DNA from 2 places in the Agrococcus sp. Marseille-Q4369 genome. Region 1 is predicted to be linked to the other one. Evidence: predicted binding sites of a transcription regulator. Region 1 holds the regulator's gene; the other holds the start of a gene.
The links. Region 1 encodes LexA, which represses DNA repair genes until DNA is damaged. Its sites were predicted from a motif close to TCGAACANNTGTTCGA; they were not measured.
Positions count from the first base shown of each region.

Region 1 (11,974 bases):
GCGTGCGCCGCCTCGCCGCGCTCGACCGGAGCGACTGCACGATCGGCCTGGGCACGACGGGCGTCGCGGGTCCTGGAGCGCAGGACGACCACGCGCCGGGCGAGTTCCACATCGGCATCGAGGTCGAGACGGTCGACGGGCTCCACTCGCACGCCTCCTCCCACTTCGAGCCGGGCGATCGCGAGCAGGTGCGCGAGGCGGCGCTGCTCGCGGCGCTCAGGGAGCTCGACGCCGCGCTCGAGCGCACCGACCTCGTGATGCACAGCGAATCCAAGGGCTGAGGAGTGCTCCCTCGGAATGCGCGGTGGGAGCGTTGCGTTGTCACAGGTCGTAGGCATCGAGCGGCACGCAGGCAAGCTGCGGCTAGCATGATGCATCCACGGTGAAGGGGGAGACCATGGTGCTGGTTCGACAGGAGATCGGCGACGTGCTGCGCGATGTGCGCCTGCGTCAGGGCCGTACCCTGCGCCAGGTCGCCTCCCGCGCCTCGGTCGCCCTCGGATACCTCAGCGAGGTCGAGCGGGGCCAGAAGGAGGCCTCGAGCGAGATCCTCGCGTCGGTCGCCGAAGCGCTCGACGTGCCGCTCTCGAGCGTGCTGCACGAGGTGGGCGACCGCCTCGCGGTGCTCGAGGGCCTCGGCTACCACGAGCTCGACCGCATCGGCGCGACCGTGCCCGACACGCTGCCCGACGACCTCGTCGCGGAGTTCGACTCCGCGGTGCGCTGAGAGCCGGCGGATGCGGGCTAGCGAGCTGCAGCTCGCGCTCGAGGAGGAGTTCGGCTCGCTCGGGGCGGTGCTGATGGAGGACACGACGCTCTCGAGCCTCGGCGGTCGCACGGGTGCGGTCGCCCTCGCCGACGGCGTCCCGCCGCGCCAGGTCTGGCAGGCGATCTGCGACGCGAAGGACGTGCCCGTCGCGCGGCGCCACGGCCGCGGCGTCCGCGAGGCGCGTCGCTGACGCATCGCGACACGCCGCGGGATCGTTCGAAGATGCGTTCGATCCGCGCGTAGGCTGAGGGTGCTCGACGGGACTGTCCACAGGCCGGGACCGGGGTCGCTCGCATGTCAGCGGCCCGACGTAGCGTGAGCGCCATCACCGAAACGGAAGGCAAGCACATGCCCACACCCGCAGACCGCGACAAGTCGCTCGAGGCGGCGCTCGCGCAGATCGACCGTCAGTTCGGCAAGGGGTCCGTCATGCGCCTCGGCAGCGAGGAACGCGCGCCCGTCGAGATCATCCCGACGGGCTCGATCGCCCTCGACGCCGCGCTCGGCATCGGCGGCCTGCCCCGCGGGCGCATCATCGAGATCTACGGCCCCGAGTCGTCGGGAAAGACGACGCTGACGCTCCACGCGATCGCCAACGCGCAGCGGGGCGGCGGCATCGCGGCGTTCATCGACGCCGAGCACGCGCTCGACCCCGAGTACGCCAAGAAGCTCGGCGTCGACATCGACTCGCTGCTCGTCTCCCAGCCCGACACCGGTGAGCAGGCGCTCGAGATCGCCGACATGCTCATCCGCTCCGGCTCGATCGACATCATCGTCATCGACTCCGTCGCGGCGCTCGTGCCGCGCGCCGAGATCGAGGGCGAGATGGGCGACAGCCACGTCGGCCTCCAGGCGCGCCTCATGTCGCAAGCGCTCCGCAAGCTCACCGGCGGTCTCAACCAGACCGGCACGACGATGATCTTCATCAACCAGCTGCGCGAGAAGATCGGCGTCTTCTTCGGCAGCCCCGAGACGACCGCGGGCGGCAAGGCGCTCAAGTTCTACGCCTCGGTGCGCCTCGACATCCGCCGCATCGAGACGCTCAAGGACGGTGCCGACGCGGTCGGCAACCGCACGCGCGTCAAGGTCGTCAAGAACAAGATGGCGCCGCCGTTCAAGCAGGCCGAGTTCGACATCCTCTACGGCGTCGGCATCTCCCGCGAGGGCAGCCTCATCGACTTCGGCGTCGAGCACGGCATCGTCCGCAAGTCCGGCGCCTGGTACACCTACGACGGCGACCAGCTCGGCCAGGGCAAGGAGAAGGCACGCCAGTTCCTGCTCGACAACCCCGACATCGCGGGCTCGATCGAGCGGCAGATCCTGGGCAAGCTCGGCATCGGCGCCGCGGCGCCCGAAGCGGGCGTCGAGTCGCTCGACGCGCGCCGGCAGGAGCGCCAGGGCGCGTGAGCGACGCTGACCGGCTCGCCGGGGTCACCGAGCTCTCGAGCTGGATCGCCGGGCGCGACGAGCGCACCGGCGACCAGCCCGAGGCCGAGGCGCCCGCTGGGCCCGGCGCTTCGCGGCGCGGCTCGCGCGGCCGCTCCGGCGGGGGCTCGCGCGGCCGCGCCGGGGAGCGAGATGACGACGGCGCGCCGCTCGAGCCGATCGACGAGGAGGCGGCGCGAGCGATCGCGCTGCGAGCCCTCGGCCGACGCGGCGCGAGCCGCCTCGAGCTCGACCGGGCGCTCGCGAAGCGCGACGTCGAGCCCGACGTGCGCGCGGCGGTGCTCGACCGGCTCGTCGACGAGCGCTACCTCGACGACGAGCAGCTCGCGCGCGACGAGGCAGAGCGCCTCCGCGAGCGCAAGCAGCTCGGCGAGCGCGGGATCGCCGCGGCGCTGCGCCAGCGCGGCCTCGACCCCGCCGTGCTCGACGAGCCGGACCGCGACGACGAGCTGCAGCGCGCGATCGATGCGGCCGCCGACCGGCGGCGTCGCATAGGATCGCTCGACGATGAGACAGCCGAGCGACGGCTCGCCGGCTGGCTGCAGCGGCGCGGGTTCAGCGGTGGCGCCGTGCGCCTCGCGATCGAGCGCTCGCGGCCCAGTGGGCCGCGCTTCCGCTGACCAGCACGGCAGCCGCTCCGGGTCGAGGGTCAGCATCCGGCTCATGGCTGAGCGATAGATTGAGCGCATGAAGACCACCAAGCTCATCACCGTCCCGGCGCTCGCCGCCGCCTCCCTCCTCGCGCTCACGGGCTGCATCCAGATGCCGCCCGCAGCGCCGGGCAACGACACCGACACCGGCAACGGCTCCGGCAGCTCGGCGGCGGAGAGCCTCGACGACACCTCGTGGACGGGCGCCATCGACGGCGTCGTCGCGCCCTTCGGGTTCACGCTCAACGCCGACGGCACCGTCGACATCACGACGTGGGGCGACTCGGACGCGCAGTACGACTTCCCGCAGGACGTGTGGGAGGGCGACTCGTCCGACCTCACCGTCACGATCACGGGCCTCGAGGAGGGCGAGTTCGACCTGACCGTCTCCGGCACCGCCCAGGACGGTCGGATGGACCTCTCGGGCGAGGGCACGAACGGCAGCAGCTACACGCTCACGGCCACGCAGGACTGACGCTTCGGGGCGGTCGCCGCTCGGTACGCTGGAGGGCATGTCCACGACCTCCGCGCTGCGCACCTATGAGGTGAAGACCTTCGGGTGCCAGATGAACGTGCACGACTCCGAGCGCCTCCGCGGCTCGCTCGAGGAGGCCGGGTACGCCGAGGCCGTCGATGGCCGCCCCGACGTCATCGTCATCAACACGTGCGCGGTGCGCGAGAACGCCGACCAGAAGCTCTACGGCCACCTCGGGCACCTCGCGAAGACCAAGCGCGAGCGGCCCGGCTTCCAGATCGCCGTCGGCGGCTGCCTCGCGCAGAAGGACCGCGCGACGATCGTCGATCGCGCGCCGTGGGTCGACGTCGTATTCGGCACCCACAACATCGGCTCCCTGCCGGCGCTGCTCGAGCGCAGCCGCCACAACGGCGAGGCGGAGGTCGAGATCCTCGAGGCGCTCGAGGTGTTCCCGTCGACGCTCCCGACCAAGCGCGAGTCGACCTATGCCGGCTGGGTGTCGATCTCGGTCGGCTGCAACAACACGTGCACGTTCTGCATCGTGCCGTCGCTGCGCGGCAAGGAGCGCGACCGTCGCCCGGGCGAGATCCTCGCCGAGGTGCAGGCGCTCGTCGACGACGGCGCGCTCGAGGTGACGCTGCTGGGACAGAACGTCAACTCCTACGGCGTCGAGTTCGGCGACCGGCTCGCGTTCGGCAAGCTGCTGCGCGCCGCCGGTGAGATCGACGGGCTCGAGCGCGTCCGCTTCACGAGCCCGCATCCCGCCGCCTTCACCGACGACGTGATCGACGCGATGGCGGAGACCGACGCGGTCATGCCGCAGCTCCACATGCCGCTCCAGTCCGGCTCGGACCGCGTGCTGCGCGCCATGCGACGCTCCTACCGCTCCGCGCGGTTCCTCGGCATCCTCGAGAAGGTGCGCGAGCGCATCCCGCACGCCGCGATCACGACCGACATCATCGTCGGCTTCCCCGGCGAGACCGACGACGACTTCGAGGAGACCATGCGCGTCGTCGAGGCGTCGCGCTTCGCCTCGGCCTTCACGTTCCAGTACTCGATCCGTCCCGGCACCCCCGCGGCCACGATGCCCGACCAGGTGCCGAAGGCGGTCGTGCAGGAGCGCTTCGAGCGGCTCGTCGCGCTGCAGGACCGCATCTCGTTCGAGGAGAACCTCGCGCAGGTCGGCCGCACGGTCGACGTGCTCGTCTCCGTCGGCGAGGGCAAGAAGGACGCCGAGACGCATCGGCTCTCGGGTCGCGCCGAGGACAACCGGCTCGTGCACTTCGCGCCCGGCGGCCACTCGCCGCGGCCCGGCGACATCGCCACCGTGCGGGTCACGCACGCCGCGCCGTTCCATCTGCTCGCTGACGAGGGCCCGATCGCGGTACGGCGCACGCGCGCCGGTGACGCGTGGGACCGCGGCCAGGCCGACTCGTGCGGCGTGCCCTCGCTCGTCGGGGCCGGGGCCGGGGCCGGGGCCGGGCGCCCGGTCTCGCTCGGCCTGCCGACGCTCCGCATCGGCACGTGACCCTCATCGCCGTCGTCGGCGCCACCGGCACCGGCAAGACGGCCAGGTCGCTCGCCATCGCCGACGCGGTGGTCGCGCTCGGCGCCCGCGCCGAGATCGTCAACTGCGACGCGATGCAGCTCTACCGCGGCATGGACATCGGCACGGCGAAGGCAAGCGCCGAGGAGCGCCGCGGGCACCCCCACCACCTCCTCGACGTGCTCGAGCCGTGGCAGGATGCGGCGGTCGCCGCCTATCGCGACGAGGCTGCGAGCCTCGTCGCCGGCATCGAAGCGCGCGGCGCGGTGCCGATCCTCGTGGGCGGCAGCGGGCTCTACGCCGCGAGCGTGCTGTACGCCTTCGAGTTCCCCGCGACCGACGCCGAGCTCCGCGCCCGGCTCGAGGCCGAGCTCGAGGCCGAGGGTGCCGGGGCGATGCACGCGCGACTGCTCGCGGTCGACCCGGCGGCCGCCGAGGCGATCGGGCCGCACAACGGCCGCCGGCTCGTGCGCGCGCTCGAGGCGGTCACCCTCACCGGCGAGCCGTTCCGCGTCGGCCTTCCCGACGAGCGGTCGCTCGCTCGGCCGACGATCATCCAGCACGAGCGCGTCGATCGCGCAGCGCTCGTCGCCCGGCTCGATGCGCGCGTGGTGGGGATGTGGCGGCTCGGCATCGTCGACGAGGCGCGAGCGCTCCGGGAGGCCGGGATCGAGCGGGGCACGACGGCGCAGCAGGCCATCGGCTACCGCCAGGCCCTCGACCAGCTCGACGGCCGGATCACGGAGGTCGAGGCCATCGAGCGCACGCAGGCCCTCACCCGCCGCTACGCGCGTCGACAGGTGTCGTGGTTCCAGCGCTACCCGGCCGCGCCGCCCGCAGACGCGGTCGAGCTCGCACAGCGCGCGGTCGCTAGCCTGGGGGGATGACGACGCACGCCACCGGATTCGCGAAGGGCCACGGCACGGGCAACGACTTCGTGCTCGTCGCCGACCCGGCAGGCGAGCGCCCGCTGCTGCCGGGCGAGGTGCGCGCGCTCGCCGACCGGCGCTTCGGCATCGGGGGCGACGGGGTCATCCGCGCTGTGCCGGCGGGCCGCACCGGCGACGCGGTACTCGACGCCGCGCCCGCGGGCACGTGGGCGATGGACTACTGGAACGCCGACGGCAGCGCGAGCGAGATGTGCGGCAACGGCGTGCGCGTGTTCGTGCGGTTCCTGCTCGAGCAGGGGCTCGCCGAGCTGCCGGACGGCGGCTCGATCGACGTGGCGACGCGCGCCGGCGTGAAGCGAGTCGTGCGGCACGGCAGCCTGCTCGCGGTCGACCTCGGCCCGTTCGAGCTCGGCGGCACGCGGCTCGTGGCCGCAGACGGCCTCGACGTCGCCAGGCCCGGCCTCGACGTCTCGACCGGCAACCCGCACGTCGTCGTCGCCCTCGCCGACGCGGCCGAGCTCGACGCGCTCGACCTGCACCGGCCTCCCTCGCTCGACCCCGTCGCCGAGGACGGCGCGAACGTCGAGTTCGTCGTCCCCGGCGTCATCGCCGACGGCATCGGCTCGATCCGGATGCGCGTGCACGAGCGGGGCGTGGGGGAGACCCTCTCGTGCGGCACGGGCGCCGTCGCCGCGGCCCTCGCGACCCGGCACTGGTCGGGCGGGGCCGCCGACCGCTGGATCGTCGACGTGCCGGGCGGGCGGCTCGAGGTCGACGTCGACGCCCGCGGCCACGCATGGCTCACGGGGCCCGCGGAGATCGTCTTCCGCGGGGAGGCGCTCAGTCCGGCGCCGTGACGGCGATGATGCGGTACGTCTTCCTGGAGTCGGCGCGCTCGACGTTGAAGCCGGCGAAGCGCTCCTGCAGCCAGCGCAGCAGCGAGTCGGCGCCGAGGTGCTTCTGCACGACGAGCCACGCCGTCGCGCCCGGCGCGAGCCGCGGGATCCACGCCTCGAGCAGCTCGTGCAGCTGCTGCTTGCCGATGCGGATCGGCGGGTTCGACCAGATCGCGTCGAAGCGCACATCGGCAGGAACGCGCTCTGGCATCGATGGCACGATGTTCGATAGACTGAGCAGCTCGGCATTCCGCTCGACGAGCGAGAGCGCTCGGGCGTTGACGTCGACGGCCCAGACACGGGCATCGGGGGAGCGGAGCGCGAGCGTCGCGGCGATCGGCCCCCACCCGCAGCCGAGGTCGAGCAGCTCGCCCGTCGCGGGCGGCGCGGGCACGGCGTCGAGCAGCACCGCAGTGCCGACGTCGAGGCGGTCGCCGGAGAAGACGCCGGCGGCGGTCACCATCTCCCGCTCTCGACCCGCGATCGGCACTCGGAGCGTCCGGACCGACTCGGGCGCGGCAGGATCGGGCGAGAAGTAGTGGTCCGACACGGATCCGACAGTACAGAAGGAAGCAACGCATGGCAGAAGCCCAGGACGGCACCGACGGCGGGCGCGCGATGGAGCGCATCCTCGCGTGGGCCGAGCCCGGCGAGCGCGAGCTGCTCGCCGAGCGCGCGCAGGCGCTGCAGGACGACGACGCGCACAGCGACGTCGACGGCGACCAGCTCGACCGCGAGGAGCGCGCCGCGCTCCGCCGTGTCGACGGCCTCCGCACCGAGCTGGAGGACGTCACCGAGGTCGAGTACCGCCAGCTGCGGCTCGAGAACGTCGTGCTCGTGGGCGTCTACAGCGGCGCAGCCGACGACGCCGAGAACTCGCTCCGCGAGCTCGCCGCGCTCGCCGAGACCGCTGGCGCGCGCGTGCTCGACGGGGTCCTCCAGCGGCGACCGAACCCCGACCCGGCGATCTACGTGGGCCGCGGCAAGGCCGAGGAGCTCGCGGCGATGGTGAAGGAGCTCGGCGCCGACACGGTCGTGGCCGACAGCGAGCTCTCGCCGAGCCAGCGGCGCGCGCTCGAGGACCGGGTGAAGGTCAAGGTCATCGATCGCACCGCGGTCATCCTCGACATCTTCAGCCAGCACGCGACGAGCCGAGAGGGCAAGGCGCAGGTCGAGCTCGCGCAGCTCGAGTACCTGCTGCCGCGCCTGCGCGGCTGGGGCGAGTCGATGTCGCGCCAGGCCGGTGGCCAGGTCGGCGGGCAGGGCGCGGGCATGGGCTCGCGCGGCCCCGGTGAGACGAAGATCGAGCTCGACCGCCGGCGCATCCACTCGCGCATGGCACGGCTCCGCAAGCAGATCAAGGGGTTCGGCCCCGTGCGCCAGGCGAAGCGGGCGAACCGCGACCGCAACGAGGTGCCGGGCGTCGCGATCGCCGGCTACACGAACGCCGGGAAGTCGAGCCTGCTCAACCGCATCACGGGCGCGGGCGTGCTCGTCGAGAACGCGCTCTTCGCGACCCTCGACTCGACCGTGCGGCGGACGCAGACGCCCGACGGCCGCGAGTTCACGATCGCCGACACCGTCGGCTTCGTGCGCGACCTGCCGCACCAGCTCGTCGAGGCGTTCCGCTCGACGCTCGAGGAGGTCGCGGAGTCGGACGTCATCGTGCACGTCGTCGACGCGAGCCACCCCGACCCCGCGTCGCAGATCGCGACCGTGCGCGACGTGCTGGGGGAGACCGGTGCCCGATCCATCCCCGAGATCGTCGTGTTCAACAAGGCGGATCTCGTGAGCCACGACGATCGGCTCGTGCTGCGCGGCCTGCAGCCCGACGCGATCTTCGCGTCTGCTCGCACGGGCGAAGGCGTCGACGAGATCCTCGAGCGGCTCGCCGAGCTGCTGCCGCGGCCTGAGGTCGCGGTCTCGCTGCTCGTGCCCTTCGATCGCGGCGACATCATCGCGATGCTGCACGACCGCTTCGAGGTGCTTCGCGAGGACTACGAGGCCGACGGCACGCGCGTCGAGGCGATGGTCACCGCGGCTGCCGCGGGGCAGCTCGAGGAGTTCGTGGTCGCCTAGGGTCAGACCGCCCTGAGGACCGCGACGACGCGGCCGAGCACCTCGGCCTCGTCGCCGAGGATGGGTTCGAATGCCGAGTTGCGCGGCAGCAGCCACGTGTGGCCGTCGCGCTGCTTGAACACCTTGACCGTCGCCTCGCCGTCGAGCATCGCCGCGACGATGTCGCCGTTGACGGCATCGCGCTGCTGACGCACGACGACCCAGTCGCCGTCGCAGATCGCGGCGTCGACCATCGAGTCGCCGACGACCTGCAGCATGAAGAGATCGCCGGAGCCGACGAGCTGCTTCGGCAGCGGGAACACGTCGTCGACCTGCTCCTCGGCCGTGATCGGGATGCCCGCGGCGATGCGGCCGACGAGCGGCACGAACGCCGCCTGCTGGATCGAGCCGACCGACTCGTCGATCTCGTCGTCGACGAGCACCTCGATCGTGCGCGGACGAGCCGGGTCGCGGCGGATGCAGCCGGCGAGCTCGAGCTGCCCGAGCTGGTGCGTGACGCTCGAGAGCGACGAGAGGCCGACGGCGTCACCGATCTCGCGGTAGCTCGGCGGGTACCCGCGCTGCTTCACGGCGCGCTGGATCACCTGCAGGATCGCCTGCTGCTTCTCGGTGAGCTGCCTCGTCATCCGTTGCCCCGATCCCCGCGTGTCAGTGGTGCCTGATGGACTCCTGGTGGTTCGAAAGCGTATCCGAGAGGGCGCCCGGATCAAACGCACGTTCGAGCGAGTCGTGGAGAAAGTTCCCACGACGGGGTTGACGCGTGCGGCAGTTCGAAAGTAGATTCGAAACAGAGATTCGCAGCCGGTGCTCCCGGCCGAGCACCGGCTGCGGATCCCAGTCCTCGGACTGGATCGAGAGGAGGCACTCATGACCGCCATCGCCATCACCGCCACCGCCGGCGCCGCACCGACGCTCCGCCTGCGCATGACCGCTCGCGGCCGCCGCGCCCTCGCATTGCTCGTCGCCGCGCCCGTGCTCGCCCTGGGCGCGCTCGCCGGCGCGGGCCTCATCGGCGACGCGGTCGCCGGTGCCGTCGCCTCCTCCTCGGCCTCGACCGCCGAGTTCGAGCACATCACGGTCGTGCCGGGCCAGTCGCTCTGGCAGATCGCCGAGGCCGTCGCCCCCGAGGCCGACCCGCGCGACGTCATCGCCGAGATCGAGCTGCTCAACGGCATCGCCGGCGCCATCCAGCCGGGCGAGCGGCTCGCCATCCCCGCGCAGTACGCCGACTGAGCAGCACGCGCCGCGACCGGGTCGCGCGCGGCCGACGGCATCCGCCGAAGTCCTAGGCTGGATCGGTGACGAGCCTCGACGACCTCCCGATCCGCGACGACCTCCGCGGGCTGACGCCCTACGGCGCACCGCAGCTCGAGGTCCCCGTGCGGCTCAACGTCAACGAGAACGCCTATCGGGTGCCCGAGGAGGTCGCGCTCGACGTCGTGCAGGAGGTCGCGCGCGCCCTGCCCGACGCCAACCGCTACCCCGACCGCGAGTTCGACGAGCTGCGCCGCTCGTTCGCGCGCTACTTGGGCCACGGCGTGACGCCCGAGCAGATCTGGGCAGGCAACGGCTCCAACGAGGTGCTCCAGCACGTGCTCCAGGCCTTCGGCGGTCCCGGTCGCACGCTGCTGTCGTTCACCCCCACCTACTCGATGTACCCGCTGCTCGCGCAGGGCGTGGGGATGCGGTGGGTCCCGGTGCCGAGGGACGAGGAGTTCACCGTCGACGCCGGCGCCGTCCGCGCGGCGATCGCCGAGCACGACCCCGACGTCGTGTTCCTCTGCTCGCCGAACAACCCGACCGGCACGGGCATCGACCTCGAGACGATCGAGGCGGCCTGTGATGCGGCGCGCGGCATCGTGCTCGTCGACGAGGCGTACGCCGAGTTCGCTCGCGACCGCGACCGCACGGCCCTCACGCTGCTCGAGCGGCACCCGCGGCTGCTCGTCTCGCGCACCATGAGCAAGGCCTTCGCGTTCGCCGGCATGCGGGTCGGCTACCTCGCCGCCCACCCGGCCGTCATCGACGCGCTCCGGCTCGTGCGGCTGCCCTACCACCTCTCGGCCATCACCCAGGCGGCGGCCGTCGCGGCTCTGCGCCACAGCGACGTCATGCTCTCGCGCGTCGACGACCTGCGCGCCGAGCGCGACCGCATGGTCGAGGAGCTCTCCCGGCTCGGCTACCGCCCCTACCCGTCGGACGCGAACTTCGTGCTCGTCGGGGGCGTCGACGACCCGCAGGCGACCTTCCGCGCCCTGCTGGAGCGCGGCATTCTCGTGCGCGACGTCGGTCTGCCGGGCACGCTGCGCATCACCGCGGGCACGAGGGGCGAGACGAGCGCCGTGCTGGCCGCGATGGCCGAACTGCGCGCGGACTAGGATCGAAGGATGGCCCGCACCGCAACCATCGAGCGCACGACGAGCGAGTCGAGCATCCGCCTCACCGTCGATCTCGACGGCTCCGGCACCTCCTCGATCTCGACGACGGTGCCCTTCTTCGACCACATGCTGACGGCGTTCTCGAAGCACTCGCTCATCGACCTGACGGTCGAGGCGAGCGGCGACACCGAGATCGACGCGCACCACACGGTGGAGGACACCGCGATCGCGCTCGGCCTCGCGCTCGGCGAGGCACTCGGCGACAAGCGCGGCGTGCGCCGCTACGGCGACGCGACCGTGCCGCTCGACGAGGCGCTCGCGCGCGCCGTCGTCGACCTCTCCGGCCGCCCGTTCCTCGTGCACTCCGGCGAGCCCGCGGGCTTCGAGCTGCACCGCATCGGCGGACACTTCACCGGCTCGCTCGTGCGCCACGCCTTCGAGGCCATCGCGCTCAACGCCCGCCTCACGGCGCACATCGAGGTGCTCGCGGGCCGCGACCCGCACCACATCGCCGAGGCGGAGTTCAAGGCCTTCGCGCGCGCGATGCGCGTCGCGGTCGAGCCCGACCCCCGCGTGACCGGCGTGCCGTCGACGAAGGGCGCACTGTGACCGCCCAGCGCAAGCGCGTCGCGCTGCTCGACTACGGGCTCGGCAACGTCCACTCGGCCGCGAAGGCGCTCGAGGCGGCCGGTGCCGACGTGCGCCTGACGGCCGACCGCACCGCGATCATGGAGGCCGACGGTCTCGTCGTGCCCGGCGTCGGCTCGATGGCCGCGTGCATGGAGGGCATCCAGGCGATCCACGGCGGCGAGCTCATCGGCCGCCGGCTCGCCGGCAGCCGGCCC
Region 1 covers NZ_CP070501.1:860,502-872,475, reverse strand. The annotation lists gene JSQ78_RS04455 (CinA family protein) at 1-281, shown strand, start outside; gene JSQ78_RS04450 (helix-turn-helix domain-containing protein) at 398-727, shown strand; gene JSQ78_RS04445 (DUF3046 domain-containing protein) at 738-959, shown strand; gene recA (recombinase RecA) at 1,118-2,176, shown strand; gene JSQ78_RS04435 (regulatory protein RecX) at 2,173-2,835, shown strand; gene JSQ78_RS04430 (hypothetical protein) at 2,903-3,340, shown strand; gene miaB (tRNA (N6-isopentenyl adenosine(37)-C2)-methylthiotransferase MiaB) at 3,378-4,868, shown strand; gene miaA (tRNA (adenosine(37)-N6)-dimethylallyltransferase MiaA) at 4,865-5,773, shown strand; gene dapF (diaminopimelate epimerase) at 5,770-6,633, shown strand; gene JSQ78_RS04410 (class I SAM-dependent methyltransferase) at 6,617-7,222, opposite strand; gene hflX (GTPase HflX) at 7,252-8,751, shown strand; gene lexA (transcriptional repressor LexA) at 8,754-9,377, opposite strand; gene JSQ78_RS04395 (hypothetical protein) at 9,619-9,984, shown strand; gene JSQ78_RS04390 (histidinol-phosphate transaminase) at 10,050-11,129, shown strand; gene hisB (imidazoleglycerol-phosphate dehydratase HisB) at 11,139-11,738, shown strand; gene hisH (imidazole glycerol phosphate synthase subunit HisH) at 11,735-11,974, shown strand, end outside.

Region 2 (11,974 bases), 820 kb from region 1:
GCCGGCGGCGACTACGACTCCGAGCTCGTCGCGCGCTACGACGAGCTCGTCGCGGGCCGTCTGCCGGTCGCGAGCGTCGCCGAGCTGCTCCCGACCGTGCTGCGCGCCGGCGAGCCCGCGGGAGCCCTGACGCCGGCGGGCGCGCTGCTGCTCGACCCGAGCGGCACGCTGCGGCCCGGCGTGCCGCTGTGCGCGCCGGAGGGCGACGCCGGCACCGGCATGGTCGCGACGAACGCGGTCGCGCCCCGCACGGGCAACGTGAGCGCGGGCACGAGCATCTTCGCGATGGTCGTGCTCGAGCGGCCGCTCGAGCGCGTGCACGCCGAGATCGACCTCGTCGCGACGCCCGCGGGCGACCCCGTCGCGATGGTGCACTGCAACAACGGCGCGAGCGAGCTCGCGGCATGGGCGCACGTGTTCGCGCGCTTCGCCGAGGCCGCCGGCGCACCGATCGACGACGACGCCGTCTTCGACGCGCTCTTCCGCGAGGCGCTCGCGGGCGAGGCTGATGCGGGCGGGCTCCTCGCCTACAACCACGTAGCGGGGGAGCCGATCGCGGGCCTCGACGAGGGCAGGCCGCTGCTCGTGCGCACGCCCGAGAGCCGGCTGACGCTCGCGAACCTCATGCGCGCGCACCTGTACGGCGCGTTCGGCACGCTCGCGCTCGGCATGCGCGTGCTCGACGAGGAGGGCGTGCGGCTCGACCGCATGTTCGCGCACGGCGGCATGTTCCGCACCGCGGGCGTCGCGCAGCGGTTCCTCGCCGGAGCGCTCCGCGCGCCCGTGTCGGTGGGGGAGACGGCGTCCGAGGGCGGCGCGTGGGGCATCGCGGTGCTCGCGGCGTTCGCGCGAGCAGCCGCGGGCGGGGATGCGCGCGGGCTCTCGCGCTACCTCGACGAAGCCGTGTTCGCGGCGGCCGAGAAGTCGACGATCGAGCCCGACCCCGGCGACGTCAGCGGCTTCGCGGCCTACCTCGAGCGCTACAGCGCGGGGCTCGCGGTCGAGGCCGCGGCGGTCGAGGCGCTCTGAATCGAGCCGCTCGCGATCGCGGCGAGATCAGCGCACGAGCGCGGCGAACGTGAGCACGACCGTCACGCCAGCGCTCTCGCCACTCGACCCAGCTGCGAGGCCGCGACGGGTCTGCCGGCGACCGCGAGCACGTCATTGACAACCGGCAATCGCCGGGTCTCAATCGGATGGTCGCCGGCGCATCGCCTGCCTTCGAGGTCGGCGGCAATGATCTGCCGGCCTCCGTCGGCACCGGACGCGCCATGAAGCCTTGGACCCCAGGACTACCGCATCGTAGTCTCAACGCGGGAGACGCGTCACCAAGACTGTGTTCAGACATGCACTGTCTTGGCCTCCAGCTCAAGTTCTAACTCCTTGAACCAGGCGGAGGATTGCAGGCGAAAAGCGGAAGCAGCCAGGGCAAGGCTGCCCAGCGCGTCTTTCGACTTCACGCCGCTCGACAACTTAAGAAGCCCGCGAGCGAGCCCCTTGCTCAGAATCTCTATGACATCTTTGCCGCGCGGTCCGAACTCGTCAATGGTGATTCGACTCGCCTCATTGGAGAGCTCTTCGGCGCTTAAAGAAAGCTCGGTCTTAGCGATCAAAGCCTGACAGTAGCGTTCCTCGTCGAGCGTGAGGTCAGGCCAAGATACGAACGCAGTCACAGCCACTCTGTCGAACGGAAGCATGAGTCGGTGGTCGAGCGAGTAGCATCGAATGCGCGCAACCGATTCAGCCTCGGCGCAGCATCGCTCGATCAGAGCGTCTGCGCCACCAAACTCGGCCAGTTTAGCTGGCTCTCCGAAAGAGCGTAGAGCCTGGCTCACCACGCCGAATCGGATGAGCATCGATTCAAGGTCGCGGCCCTCGTACGCCAACGGGGCAACCGCTCCGTCGACCTCCAGCTGGTGTGGGCGGAAGTCCCGGTCGACCACGGCGACATGACCCTTGCGGCCCCAGGCTAAGAGTCTTGCGGATGCCTTGAGTGCAAGGCTGCGTCCGCCGGCTGGGAATATCGGTGAGTCAAGCAGCGGTTGCAGGACGATGACATCATCCTCCCCTTCAACGATCAGTGCAACCCGTTTATCCGACTGCTGGTGCAGGCGGATCCGACCCGCCAGGTCATCGAGTTCACGCAGGCTATTCATTCGCATACTCGCTCAGTAAGTCGAGGCTATCTTCCTCCTGAGTATCATCGTCGTGATCGTCCACTGCAGAGAAAGCCAGTTCTTCGGTCAGCTCCCATCGTCCATTGATTATGGCGGTCGAGTGCGTCGCGATGATCACTTGCAAGCCGTTCAATTCGCTGATGCGTACCACGTCGTCCAGGAATGCGTGCTTCCATGCAGCATGCAGTGAGATCTCGGGTTCGTCCAGCAGAACAACCGAGTTCGGCGCGGCACCGAACAAGAGCATCGTGAAGAGGGCCACCAGGTGTTGCTCGCCGGAGGAAAGTCTCGAGATCTCGACGTTTCTTCCGTTACGGCCAATAATGCGAAGTCCGCCGCGCTCGGTCATGCCGGTGGCCTTGCCCGATGCCGACAATTTCGTGTCGAGGACGGAGCGGAGAGCGTTGACGAGAGCGTTCACCGGTAACAAGGGAGCCTGGCGCCGCTCCATATCTTCGAAGAACACATGAAGAATACGGCGGATTGTCGGTGTTGTTTTCTCCGGAAACTCCATCAGTGTGTGCCCCACTGACAGCGAGTTTCTGCCGAGGTCTTCGTAAGTGCGTGCGATTCGTGCGTACCTACGGCGTAGTTCATTCTCGTTAACGCTCAAGCTTGCTGCGGCGAGAGCTCGGGTCGCGAACGATAGGTCTTCGCTTTGGGCCGCCGTCACCGACTCGGACCTGGCGGCGCTCACCTTCTGCTGCAGTTCGCCCAGGTAGTGCCGGATGCGTGAAGCGCGCGGGCCCGGGCGCGCCTGGTCGTAGCCGCGACTGGCGAAGTCGGCGCGGTCGCTCTCAAGGCGCTTGGTGTCGATCAAGTAAGCCCGCTCTCCGCTGACGATGGAGGCGATGATCGGGTGATCAGCCAAGTTGACGCGAGATTCATAGCGTTCGGCGACTTGTTCCCCCGTCAGATAGCGGTCGCTTCGCATGTCGTGCCAGCGGTTCGGTGACACCTGACGCAAATAGGGCGGCGGTTCATCCGCTGCATCGAGCGACCCGGGCCGCTTGATCGTGAGCAATTCAGTCTCGCCGTGGAGTGACGCTTCGACGACGAGCGAGGCCGCTCGTGGCTCATTGTCTTGGACGGTTGCGTACGATAGCTCTGTGTCGTCGTCGAACTGAAGAGTCAGTTTGTCGAAGTCGATCCCGAACAGAGTGCGAGAGTCCATTGTTAGCGCCGCGGCGATGAGCCGCAGCACGTGAGTCTTGCCAGCACCGTTCGGCGCGGTGATCACGGTCGGCTGGCGAGGCCGCACATCCACACGGTGGTGAGTGGTTCCGAATAGCCCGCTAACGTCGACGGCGACAAGTCTGCGCATAGCCTCACTATGACACATGGTTCCGCGTACGACGGCCGGCGCCGAGCGTGGCCCGAAGCAGGCTCGCAGTCAAGCTCTGAAGACCGCGTGCGTCGCCGGCACCCGCTCGCGGCCGCCGAGCGCCGAGAGCTCGAGTACGACCGCGACGCCCGCGACCTCGCCGCCGAGCTCCTCGACGAGCCGCGCGGCCGCGCCGAGCGTGCCGCCGGTCGCGAGCACGTCGTCGACGAGCAGCACGCGACGACCTGAGAGGTCGCCCGCGGCCTCGATGGTCGCGACGCCGTACTCGAGGGCGTAGTCGACGGATGCGGTTGGCCTCGGCGTCTTGCCGGCCTTCCGGACGGGGAGGAGGCCCGTCCGAGCGGTCGCCGCCATGGTGCCCGCGAGCAGGAACCCGCGCGCCTCGACGCCCGCGACGAGGTCGAAGCCGCCCTCGAACGGTGCGGCGAGTGCCTCGGTGACGGCAGCGAGCGCATCCGCGTCCTCGAGCATCGGACCGATGTCGCGGAACAGCACGCCGCGGGTCGGGCAGTCGGGCGTGAGCGCGATGAGCGACTCGGCGCGGGCGAGTTGGTCGGGGGTGGGCATCGGCACCGGCCGAGGCTAGCCGCCGCGGCTCGTCGCCCGCCGCGATCGCAGGGACGCAGCCGCCGTCGCCAGTAGGCTCGCGCCATGGGCGACCTCTTCGACGACTACGACAAGCCCTTCGCCGTGCCTCGCAAGCGGCAGGGCACGCCGTGGGACGAGATGTTCGAGCGCAAGGGCGACGCTCGCGGCCCCTACAAGCCGCTGTACGACGCGCTCTCGGAGATGTCGAAGGACGACCTCCGCGCTCGCGCCGACGCGCTCGCCACCTCCTACCTCGCGCAGGGCGTGACGTTCGACTTCGCGGGTGAGGAGCGGCCGTTCCCCCTCGACGCGGTCCCGCGCATCATCACGGCGGAGGACTGGAAGCACGTCGAGTCGGGCGTGCAGCAGCGCGTGCGGGCGCTCGAGGCGTTCCTCGCCGACATGTACGGTCCGCAGCGCGCCGTCGAGGACGGCATCATCCCCGCGAAGCTCATCAGCACATCCACGCACTTCCACCGCCAGGCCGCCGGCGTCGTCGGCGCGAACGGGGTGCGCATCCACGTCTCGGGGATCGACCTCATCCGCGACGAGGAGGGCGAGTGGCGCGTGCTCGAGGACAACGTGCGCGTGCCATCGGGCGTCAGCTACGTCATCTCCAACCGCCGCGTGATCGCGCAGACGCTGCCCGAGATGTTCTCGTCGATGCGGGTGCGGCCGGTCGGCGACTACTGCGACAAGCTGCTGCACGCGCTGCGGGCCGCCGCGCCCGCGGGCGTCGACGACCCGCGCGTCGTCGTGCTCACGCCCGGCGTCTACAACTCCGCCTACTTCGAGCACACGCTGCTCGCGCGCCTCATGGGCGTCGAGCTCGTCGAGGGTCGCGACCTGTTCACCTCGGGCGGCCGCGTCTACATGCGCACGACCGAGGGGCCAGCGCGCGTCGATGTCATCTACCGCCGCGTCGACGACGACTTCCTCGATCCGCTGCAGTTCCGCGCCGACTCGATGCTCGGCAGCCCCGGCCTCATGCTCGCCGCGCGACTCGGCAACGTCACGATCGCGAACGCGGTCGGCAACGGCATCGCCGACGACAAGCTCGTCTACACCTACGTGCCCGACCTCATCCGCTACTACCTCTCCGAGGAGCCGATCCTCAAGAACGTCGACACGTGGCGGCTCGAGGACCCGGGAGCGCTCGAGGAGGTCATCGACCGCCTGCACGAGCTCGTCGTCAAGCCCGTCGACGGCTCGGGCGGCAAGGGGCTCGTCGTCGGTCCCGACGCGACGCCCGAGGAGCTCGAGGCGCTCAAGCAGCGACTGCTCGACGACCCGCGCGGCTGGATCGCGCAGCCCGTCGTGCAGCTCTCGACGATCCCGACGCTCGTCGACGACGGCATGCGGCCGCGCCACGTCGACCTGCGCCCTTTCGCCGTCAACGACGGGAAGGATGTGTGGGTGCTGCCTGGCGGGCTCACGCGCGTCGCGCTCCCCGAGGGACAGCTCGTCGTCAACTCCTCACAGGGCGGCGGCTCGAAGGACACGTGGGTGCTCGCCGGTCCGCGCGAGCAGCTGCCGCTCATCGACCACGACGCCGAGTTCGGCGCCTCGGGCGAGCCGATGACGCGGCCCATCCCGATCGTGACGGCGGCCGCAGCGGCCGCGGCGGCGCTCGGGGAGCATCCGCAGGACCAGTCGCCGCAGGATGCGCCGACCACGAAGTCGACGCAGGCGGAGCAGCAGCAGCAATCCGCGCGCTCGCTGCCACCCGCTCGTCGAGCCGCCGGCGCAGCCGGCGTATCGAGACGCCCCGCCGACGGAGGTGACGCCCGATGATGCTCTCCCGCATCGCCGAGAGCCTGTTCTGGATCGGCCGCTACATCGAGCGCGCCGACGGCACCGCGCGCATCCTCGACGTCTACCTCCAGCTGCTGCTCGAGGACGTCGCGGTCGACGAGGACACCGCGTGCCGCGCCCTGCTCGGCGTCATGGGGCACGACGCCCCGCCGGAGCGGAAGCTCACGCGCGTCGACGTCGTCAACACGCTCGCGACCGACCGCTCGCAGCCGGCATCGATCGCCTACTCCGTCAACGCGGCGCGCGAGAACGCCCGCCGCGCGCGCGAGATCATCTCGACCGAGCTGTGGGAGGTGCTCAACGCCACCTACGCGAACATGCCGCGGCGCGTGAGCCCCGAGCAGGTGCACGTCATGTTCGGCTGGGTGCGCGAGCGCGCGGCGCTCGCGGGCGGCATGGCCGACTCGACCGCGAGTCGCGACGATGCGTGGAGCTTCCTCAACCTCGGCCGCTTCATCGAGCGGGCCGACATGGTCGCGCGACTGCTCGCGACGCGCGCGCTCACCGAGGCGTCGGGCCCCTCGTGGACGACGATCCTCCGCTCGGTCGGCGCCTACGAGGCGTACTTGCGCACCTACCGCGGCGTGCCCTCGTCGACGAACGCGGCGGAGTTCCTGCTGCTCGATCGCCTCTTCCCGCGCTCGATCCTGTTCTCGATCCGGGGAGCGGAGGACTGCCTGCACGACATCGAGCCGAGGCACGACCGCGTCGGCTACGTCGACCCGGCCCAGCGGATGCTCGGGCAGATCCGCGCGGAGCTCGAGTTCACGCCGATCCAGGAGATCATCGAGCGCCTGCCGACGGTGATGGACAAGGTGCAGTCGACCACGACGGCCGTGTCGCACGCGGTGCGCGAGCGCTACTTCCCGACCCACAACATGCCCGCCTGGACGAGGGAGGCCTCGTGAGCCGGCTCCGCATCCGCCACACCACCGGCTACCGCTACGAGCGGCCCGTCGTCGCCTCCTACAACGAGTCGCGCATGCTGCCGTCGACGAGCGACGGCCAGTTCGTCATCTACTCGAACCTCGACGTGCGCCCGAGCACCTCGGTCAACACCTACGACGACTACTGGGGCACGAAGGTCGTCTCGTTCGACGTGCTCGCGCCGCACACGGAGCTGCAGCTGACGGCGACGAGCCTCGTCGAGGTGCGGCCGCGGCTCACCGGCGGGCACGAGCTCTCGTGGGAGCAGCTCGAGAAGGTCGCGGCGCGAGCGACGCAGTACGTCGAGCAGCTCGGGCAGACGCGGCGCACGCGCCCGTCGGCCGACCTCGTCGCGTCGGCGCGGATGATCGCGGATGCGTCCGAGACGCCGGGCGCCGCGGCGGCGGCGATCGCCCGGATGGTCGGCGAGCAGATCGAGTACATGTCGGGCGTCACGCACGTGCACACGCTGGCCTCCGAGGCATGGGAGAACCGCAAGGGCGTGTGCCAGGACATCGCGCACATCACGATCGGGGCGCTGCGCTCGGTCGGGATCCCGGCGCGCTACGTCTCAGGCTACCTGCACCCCAAGCGCGAGCCGGTGATCGGCGAGACGATCCGGGGCGAGTCGCACGCGTGGGTCGAGTGGTTCACCGGTGAGTGGAACGCATGGGACCCGACGAACCTCATCGACATCGGCGACCGCCATGTGAAGGTCGGCCTCGGCCGCGACTACAACGACGTGCCGCCGCTGCGCGGCGTCTACGCCGGAGCGGGCAAGAGCGAGCTGTTCGTCTCGGTGGAGATCACGAAGGAGAGCTGAGCCCTGTCGGCGCAGACCGAGCGCGGCTCAGGTCCGCAGCACCAGGTTGCGTCGCGCGTGGAAGTCTGCGGCAGCCCAGCTCGGGCGCCTGCGGCGGTCGCCCAGGCGATGCAGCAGCCTGCGCTCCGTCAGCGATGCGCCGCGTCCGCGCACTCGTCGACGCGGTCGCGCCAGGGGCGGAGGCGCTGGCAGAGGCGGCGGGTCGGGCAGCCTCACCGCGAGCGATGTCGCGGCGGCGGCTGATGCGGTGGCTGCGCCGGCGGTGATCGCGCGCAGCGGTTCTCCGGAGCGAACGGCGCGCGCGTAGGGATCGCTCGGCCGCAGCTGCGGCACGACGCGCCAGTCGCCCGGCTCACCGACGACGAGGAGCCGGCCCGCGTGCACCTCGTGATGGCAGTGCGTGCAGAGCAGAATCCCGTTCTCGGTGTCGGTCGGCCCGCCTCGGCTCCACCAGAGCACGTGGTGCACCTCGGTCCAGGCGACCGGCATGTGGCAGCCGGGCGTCGCGCATCCCTCGTACTGGACGGCGAGTGCCATGCGCTGCGGCTTGGTGAAGAGGCGCTGCTCGCGCCCGAGGTCGAGCACGTGGCCGCGCTCGTCGACGACCGCGCGCTGCACGACTGCCTCGCACAGCAGTCGATCGACGGTCTCGATGGGCACGAGGTCGCCGGTGTGCTCGATGGCGAGGGTGCGCTCCCGGTGCTCCGCGTTCTGCATGTACGCGTCGAACGCCTCGATCGTGCCGTTCAGGACGATGCGCGGTGGCGCCCCACCCGCGAGGGGAGCGTCACCGGACGCCGCGTGCGCCGCGACGAGCCCCATGAGCACGTCGTGCCGCTTCTGTCCGAGCGAGCGGTTGTCGAGGTCGGCCTCGGCTGCATCGTCGCGCGGCGCGTCGTCGTCGACGAATCGCACCTTCGCGCGCGGCGCGGTGTACGCATCCATCAGCGCCTTGAACTGCGAGCCGAGCTCCGCCGGGGAGTCGCCCTCGAAGTGCCACATGCCGTTCTGCCGCTGCCAGATGCGCAGGTCGCGCTGCGCGTACTGCCGCTCGGCGTTCGGCAGCACGCCGTCGGGATCGAGGTACGTCGCGAAGGCCTTCGCGCGGACGGCGAGCAGCTCTGGCACGAGGGGCGCTGCGGCGTCGGTGGCCGCCTCGACGAGCTTCTGCTCAGCCCAGGCGAGCTGGTCGAGATCTGCCCTCGGCGCGGCCGGGGCGAGCTCGGAGACGATGGTGCGCACCTGGGCGAGCGAGATCGCGCCCTCGGCGAGCGCGGCCGCGACGAGCGGGAACGGTGCTTCGACGCTGCCGCCGCTGATGCCGACCGATCGACTGGTCGCCCTGGCCGTCGAGAGCAGCTCTGCCGCCTGGCCCGCACGGATGCCGAACGCCGAGGCGACGGCCTCCTTCGGGCTGCGCTTGCCCATCAAAGCGCAGATCGACGACTCCTCTGGACCCTTCGAGCGCTGCTCGATCTCGCCCGCGAGGCGAACGCGCTGCGCATCGACGATGCGGGCGAGCTCTGCCGTCTGGTGCAGCAGATCGACGACCTCCTGGCGCGGAGCGCTGGAGATGGAGGCGAGGTCATCGAGCACGGCGCGGGCGGCGCGGATCGCTGCCGCGGCCTGCTCGGTGGTCGACATCACTGCCTCCTCGAATCCCTGTTCCGCACAGAGTATTGAAGACCACCCACACGCCGCGGACCCGGGTCGATGGCTGTGGACAACTCGGGCGACCGCGGCCCAACTGCCCGCGCCAGCGTCTGGCGCGGCACCGCGCCCGGATCTACCCTTCCTGCATGTGCAGGAACATCACCGAGCTCCGCGGTCTCGAGCCAGCCGCGAACGACGAGGAGATCGAGGCCGCTGCCCGCCAGTACATCCGCAAGGTGTCGGGCATCACGCATCCGACCGACCGCACTCGCGACGCGTTTGAGCGGGCCGTCGCCGAGGTCGCGCACATCACGCACCACTTGCTCGAGGACCTGCCCGAGCGACGGCAGCCGCCGAAGACGGTGCCGCCGCTGCGGCGGCCCGAGGTGCGCGTCCGCATCGCCGAGCGGGAGGCGCTCGCGGCGGGCTGAGGGCCGCCGCTCCGTCGCACGGGGGAGTCGCGAGCTGACCCGCGCCCATAGCGTGGAGGCATGGCGAGATGGCTCGGGTTCTTCGGTTGGGTCGGCCTCGGCATGGCCGTCGGCGCGGTCGCAGCTACGGCGTTCGACGCGCCCGCCGATCAGCTGGGGATCTGGATGATCTTCGGCGTCGCCGGCGGGATGATGGCGGAGGCGCTGTTCGGACAGCCGTCGACCGCCGTTGAAGATGCTGACGGCGTGTAGGGCCGCCGAGGGGTCTCGCACTACGCGCCTGAACGCATCCGCTCAGTGATCTCGTCCATGACGCGCATGATCGCCACCGTCTCGTCGAGCGGCATGAGCTCGCTCTCGAGCCGCCCCTCTGCGATGCAGCGCTCGACCTCGGCGGACTGGAACTGCATGCCTCGCCCGACGAGCTGGGGCTCGAACTCCTCGACCGCGGTGGAGTGAGCGGATGCGTGGCGTCGCCGGTAGCGCGTCCACGCGTAGAACGCGGGGTCGAGCTCGATGACGCCGTCAGTGCCCGCGATCGTCGCGCGGTTCGAGCCGAGCGTCATCATCGAGAACGTGTGCGTCGAGATGCCGCCGCCCGCGTGCTCGAGGATCGCCGAGCCGCGGTGGTCGACGCCGAAGCCGTCGACGACGCCGGATGCCTGGATGCGGGTAACCGGCCCGAGGATCGCGTGCGCGATCGAGACGCAGTAGACGCCGAGGTCGAGCAGCGCGCCGCCGCCGAGCGCCGCCTCGATGAGGCGGCTGCCGGGGGAGAGGTCGAGCATCTGCGAGTGGTCGGCCTGCACGCTCAGCACGTCGCCGAGCTCGCCGGCCGCGATCCGCTCGCGGACGGCGACCATGGTGGGGAGGAAGCGCGTCCACATGGCCTCCATCGCGAACACGCCCTGCGCGCGCGCCGCGTCGACGACCGCCTGCGCGTCATCGCCATTCGTCGTGAACGCCTTCTCGACGAGCACATGCTTGCCGGCGTCGATCGCCAGGAGCGCGTGCTCCCGGTGGTGCGAGTGCGGGGTCGCGACGTAGATGACGTCGACCTCGGGATCGCTGACGAGCGCCTCGTAGCCGAGGTGCACGTTCGGGATGCCGTGCCGCTCGGCGAACGCTCGGGCGCGCTCGTCGTCGCGGCTCCCCACCGCGACCGTGCGCATGCCCGCCGTCGCGAGGTCGCGGGCGAAGGCGCCGGCGATACCTCCGGCGCCTAGGATGCCCCAACCGGGGGAGGAGGTCGTCATGCGGAGACCCTAGTGCGATCTCCCTCGTCGGAGGGAGGCGGCCGTCGGCGCCGCTCCCTAGCGTGGCCTGCATGGACGAGAAGCGAGCAGGGATGTTCGGCGCCGGCATCGCGATCGGCCTCGGCATCGGGGCTGCGATCGGTGTCGCGATGGACAACCTCGCGCTCGGCATCGCGATCGGCATGGGCATCGGCATCGCGTTCGGCGTGGCCTTCGGGGCCAGCCAGGACGACTCGCGCGGCTCCGACGGCGGCACTGCTGCGCAGCCGGACGACGGCGGCGACAGTGGAGACGGCGGCGCCGGGGGCGGCGACTAGCCTCCGCAGCCGGCTGCCGTCGGGTTGGCCATGCAGTCGCCGTTCGTGAGCACGGTCCCGACCTCGAAGATCTTCACGCCGACGCTCGGCGCCGCGACCGGCAGCGTGCCGGGCACGGGGAACCAGCCGCCGCCTGCGTCGACCTCGGCGGTGAAGACGACGGTGAGGGATGCGGTCACATCGTCGCGGGACGCGTACGTGTGGCTCGTGGTCGTCTCGGTCCACGACTCTTCCGGTCCGTGCCATGGGCTTCCGGATGCGGTGCTCGTCTCCGACGTCCCGTCCCCGTAGTCGAAGACGTACGAGGTCGGCGTCCACCGCACCTCGATCGGGACGTCGAACAGCTGACCGGTCATCGTGTGCGTCTGAGCAGTCGCGTAGAAGTTGGTCGGCGTGCCGACGACGCCCCAGCCGTCCGGCTCAACCACGAGCTCGCCCACGAGCGGGCGGAAAGCTGCGAGGTCGCTGATGGTGATGGGGTCGAAGGACTCAGCTTCCAGTGGCTCCCCCGGCGGAGGAGGGGGTGGCGGGCACTCGTCCACGTTCTCGCCCATCGCGACGCAGCGGTCGTGGAGCATCTGGAGATAGGCACGCCACGCACGCTCGGCTTCGTCGTTCGGAGCGGCGATGGCTGATCCTCCA
Region 2 covers NZ_CP070501.1:1,680,492-1,692,465, reverse strand. The annotation lists gene JSQ78_RS08465 (xylulokinase) at 1-1,029, shown strand, start outside; gene JSQ78_RS08460 (hypothetical protein) at 1,341-2,156, opposite strand; gene JSQ78_RS08455 (AAA family ATPase) at 2,149-3,417, opposite strand; gene JSQ78_RS08450 (adenine phosphoribosyltransferase) at 3,571-4,089, opposite strand; gene JSQ78_RS08445 (circularly permuted type 2 ATP-grasp protein) at 4,174-5,904, shown strand; gene JSQ78_RS08440 (alpha-E domain-containing protein) at 5,904-6,833, shown strand; gene JSQ78_RS08435 (transglutaminase family protein) at 6,830-7,675, shown strand; gene JSQ78_RS08430 (HNH endonuclease signature motif containing protein) at 7,703-9,319, opposite strand; gene JSQ78_RS08425 (DUF2277 domain-containing protein) at 9,475-9,759, shown strand; gene JSQ78_RS08420 (hypothetical protein) at 9,820-10,011, shown strand; gene JSQ78_RS08415 (Gfo/Idh/MocA family protein) at 10,032-11,015, opposite strand; gene JSQ78_RS08410 (glycine zipper domain-containing protein) at 11,087-11,332, shown strand; gene JSQ78_RS08405 (hypothetical protein) at 11,329-11,772, opposite strand.
Region 2: JSQ78_RS08430 (HNH endonuclease signature motif containing protein) is a predicted target of LexA. The motif match lies at 9,330-9,345, and genes of this name have one in related genera.